DNA from 2 places in the Noviherbaspirillum sp. ST9 genome. Region 1 is predicted to be linked to the other one. Evidence: predicted binding sites of a transcription regulator. Region 1 holds the regulator's gene; the other holds the start of a gene.
The links. The regulator FNR, encoded in region 1, switches genes on or off when oxygen is low (the NO sensors DNR and NnrR bind a similar motif). The targets are predictions, from matches to a motif close to TTGATNNNNATCAA.
Positions count from the first base shown of each region.

Region 1 (2,187 bases):
GGCAGGTATTCGAACGCGTCGGCATGGATGACTTCGACCTTGTCGCCGCCCTTGTTCCTCGCCAGGAGGCGGCGTGCCTCGGCCACAAGCTCGGGGTTGAACTCCACGCACCAGACCTTCTCGGCCTTGGCCGAGGCAAACCAGGACAGCACGCCGGTGCCGCCGCCAAGCTCCAGCACCTTCGCCCCCGGAAACACGGCAGCGTTGATGGCAGCCTTGAAGCCGTCCATACGGCGGCTGTCCATCAGCATGTTGTGGTGGTAGTGCAGCGGGATGAATTGTCCCAGATAGCAGCTTTCGATCTCGCGTTCGGTCAGCATGTGTCTCCCTGCGGATATGGGTAGTTGGGCGCAAGCATTTGCGGAATGAGGTACATTATCGACCCCCGCCCCGAATCCAATTCCGCAAGATGCGCCAGGATTGCCATCCTGTTCACCCGTTTTGGGTGAGTTGGCACGGGGTTTGCATGACATTGCTTGACCTGGCTCAATTCAAGGCCATAACAGCAATTATTCCTAAAGTTTGGAAAAGGGCTCGAAAATGATCCTGCACCGCCTAAATCCTGCCGACATGACTCAAACCATCCCGTTCCCGCCCCAGCAAGTGCAGCAGCCGACCGCTACCGTGCATGAGCTTCGCGCCCGCTGCTCGGCGTGCAGCATGCATCAGCTGTGCTTGCCGATGGGATTGAACGAGCTGGACATGGCGAAGCTGGACCAGATCATCGGCCGCCGCCGCAAGGTGCCGCGCGACGCGCACCTGTACCGCGTGGGTGATCCCTTTACCAACCTGTACGCCATCCGCCTGGGCCACTTCAAGACGCATCAGATCAACCCGAGCGGCGATCAGCAAATCACCGGTTTCCAGATGGCCGGCGAGCTGCTCGGCATGGATGCCATCAGCACGGACCGCCACCATTGCAACGCGATCGCGCTGGAAGACAGCGAAGTCTGCGAAATCCCGTTCGCCCGCCTGGAAGCGCTGTTCGCCGAGATGCCCACCCTGCTGCATCACTTCCACCGGATGATGAGCCAGGAAATCACCCGTGAGCAAAGTGTCATGCTTTTGTTGGGGAATATGCGCGCGGAACAGCGTTTCGCAGCCTTCCTGACGAATTTGTCCGCACGTTATTCGGTACGCGGCTATTCGTCCACCAGCTTCCAGCTGCGGATGACGCGTGAAGAGATTGGCAACTATCTCGGCCTGACCATTGAAAGCATCAGCCGCCTGCTGTCCAAGTTCAAGAAGCAGGGCTGGATCAAGGTGAACAACCGCGAACTGGAATTGCTCGACCCGACCACCCTCAAGGCAGTCGCCCAAGGCACGCAGTCCTGCGCCTGAACGCGCGGTAGCGGCCAAAAAGAAGGCGAGCGGCGCATGGCGCCCTCGCCTTTGTTTTTTTACAAGCCCCGGAAGTTGCGCCGGCCTGCGGGCGCCTCGTTTGGCACGGCCATCAGGTAGAAGGTGAGCATGCTGGCAAGTGAACAGAACAGCCAGAAGCAGAAGAACCCGATGCTGTAGACCGCCAGCGGCTTGATGTCCGGATATGTCCCGAACAGCGACAGGTCGTAGGGGTCGAACATCGAGAAGAAAAATCCCTCCGCAACGATCGCCACCAGAAACGACGGCCACAAGACGACCATCATCAGTCGCGCCATCAACCTACCCTCCTTTCACTCCGAACAATCGGTGTAAAGCTGTACCGGGATTTAGCACTGGTCACCATTCCCACTTTCGAACTATTGACATTCCCGATTTCGGGAACCTCATTCACGAGAATGAGAACGATCGTGCTGCGGATATTGTGCACCAGCATTGAATTTGTTGCCAGACGTAAGACAATATCCTACTTCGGAGTTACCTTTGGACCGTCTGGTCCGCCTTCATATCAACCTGCTTCTGCTGCGGCCACATCCACTCGCCAGCAAGGCGCCAGTCGCGCTGCTCGCCTTCGACCACCACATTCCAGCGCGCGATATCGAGAAGAGGCACTGCAATGGCGAACTGGCCTTGCTGGTCTGCCGTTGCCTCGAGTTTCAAATCTTTCATCGGCTGCGTCGAGTGCACGAGGTTCACGTACAGCTTGCCGGAGAACGGCTGCGCCTGGCTGCTGATCGACCCGACCAGTTTTCCGCTCGCCGGATCGAAGCGCAGCGAAGCATTCAGTCCCATCGCCGCTGCCTTGCG
Region 1 covers NZ_JBLWFR010000005.1:61,818-64,004, forward strand. The annotation lists gene ACNOHI_RS12225 (methyltransferase domain-containing protein) at 1-320, opposite strand, end outside; gene fnr (fumarate/nitrate reduction transcriptional regulator Fnr) at 571-1,341, shown strand; gene ACNOHI_RS12235 (hypothetical protein) at 1,401-1,658, opposite strand; gene ACNOHI_RS12240 (FixH family protein) at 1,858-2,187, opposite strand, start outside.

Region 2 (2,187 bases), on a different contig from region 1:
GCCGCGGATATCCGCACGTGGCCGACAGGATCGTGGCGCTGGAGACGGTCGATCACCCGAGCGACGAAGAAATGGTGCCCTGGGCGCGCAAGCACTTCAGCGCATTGCCGCTTGCGGCTTGATGCGTTATCGGAAAAGAGCAAGGGCAGAACGCGCCATTCCGTTCATGACTCGCCCTCCTTTGTCCGTCGTCTGGCGTGCGGGCGGGTAAGTGCGTTCGGTCTATCGCATAAAGTAGTCCGTCATTCCCGCGCAGGCGGGAATCCATAGTGAGCTGATTGATACAAACTCAGCATGGATTCCCGCCTTCGCGGGAATGACGGGGATATCGCGGCGAAGTCAGCAGGACATCATCACCGGCACGGTTGCCGCAGCCATTACTTTTTCAGTGACGCGCCCGGGAATGATTTCCCGGAAGCGTGTATGGCCGTAACCGCCCATCACTATCAGGTCGGCGCCGAGTTCCTGTACGAGGGCAAGCAGCGCGTCGCCTATCGGCTCCTCGGTGCGCCGGCGCAAGACTTCCACCTTGATATCGTGCCGAGCAAGGTAGGCGGCAATGTCCGCCCCAGGCCGCGTGCTCTGCAATTGCTGTTGCGCACCGGCGTTGAACACCACCACATCCACCGTATGGGCCCGCTGCAACAATGGAATGGCATCGGTGACGGCACGGGTGGACTGCATGCTGGCGTCCCATGCGATCAGCACGCGCCGTCCGATATTCTCGAAACGCCCGGCATGCGGCACGAGCAGTACCGGTCGTGCGCAATGCAGCACCACGTACTGGGGAAAGTCCGGCATCACGACCGGCGAGGTTTCCTCCGGATCATACTGGCCAATGACGACGAGGTCCGCATAGCGCGCTTGCATGCAGATTCCTCCGCCGGCCTCGTCGTCCACGAGATGCTTTTCGTATGACGACAAGCGCAGCATGCGCACCGCCGCCTCAAAATCCGCCAGGCCGCGCTCGGCGCGCCCGCGCAGGAAGGCGAGATGCGCCTGCAGGCTGGGATCGAGTTCGGCCAGCATGCGCGACTGCAGGAGGTAGCGTGACGCGCCCGTCACTGCCGTGCCGATCAGGTGGGCACGCTCCGCCATCGCAATCGCCGCGGCAATCTTGATGCGTTCACTCGCACGGCTGGATTCATCCACGTGCACCAGGATGGTTTTGTAGGGCATGGTGTGCTTTTCGGCTTCGTGCGGTCGTGATTAGACACAGCATGCCTCCGAAGATGCCTCTTCGGAAATTTGACAGGCATCAAAGCGAGGCGATGACGGACGTTGCCTTGATTTCATTCGTGCCCTACATAAAATGAAGGGGCGCCGGACGGACCGGCGCAGGAGAATCGGATGCTCGCGAATCATGACGAGGTTTCCCGGGCGGTACGGGAGCAAGTGTCATGGCAGCTCGCTGTTGGCACGATGTTCGGCGATACGCTGGTGCAGGGCATGCGCCAGGTTGCCGAGCTGAACATGGGAATGCTCCGCTTGACGCTGGAGCAAAGCAACTTTTCGACACGGCAACTTGCCGCCGCCCGCGACACAAGACAGTTCTTGTCCCTGGCGGCCGCCCAAGTGCACCCGGGGGTGAAGCGCGCGCTGGACTATGGCTACTACATGGTCACGATCATCGCCGAGATGCAGGGCGGCATGCTGCGTGTCTTCGCCAGTCAGCCGGATCCCGCGCGTCACTGGGAGCGTCTTGCCAGGCCCGGCGAGGTGGATGGATGGCGGGCCATGTCATCCTTCTTCCAGGCGCTGACCGGCAGCGCATTCCGATTTCCCGCCGACGCCGCCCGCGCCGGACGGCTCGCGCTCAACCTGAACGCGCCTGCGTGGGAGTCCGGCAAGCTGCGCATTGCCTACGCACGCCGCGGGCGCTAGCGCGATGACCACCGCGCATTTCCGCTTCTACGCCGAGTTGAACAACTTCCTTGCGCCGCTGCACCGCCAGCGCACATTCAGCCACCTCTGCTCGCGGGATGCGACGGTCAAGCACATGATCGAGGCGCTGGGCGTTCCGCACACCGAGGTGGCACTGATCCGCATCAATGACGTGGCGGTGGATTTTTCGCACCGGCTGAAGGACGGCGAGCGGGTGAGCGTGTATCCCGTCTTTTCCTCGATCGATATGGAGCCGGCAGTGCGCCTGCGGCCGGAGCCCTCCGTACCGGGCCGGTTCATCGC
Region 2 covers NZ_JBLWFR010000009.1:107,204-109,390, forward strand. The annotation lists gene ACNOHI_RS20605 (translational machinery protein) at 1-122, shown strand, start outside; gene ACNOHI_RS20610 (universal stress protein) at 340-1,179, opposite strand; gene ACNOHI_RS20615 (phasin family protein) at 1,351-1,884, shown strand; gene ACNOHI_RS20620 (Mut7-C RNAse domain-containing protein) at 1,889-2,187, shown strand, end outside.
Region 2: the regulator FNR is predicted to act here: its motif matches at 1,249-1,262, upstream of ACNOHI_RS20610 (universal stress protein).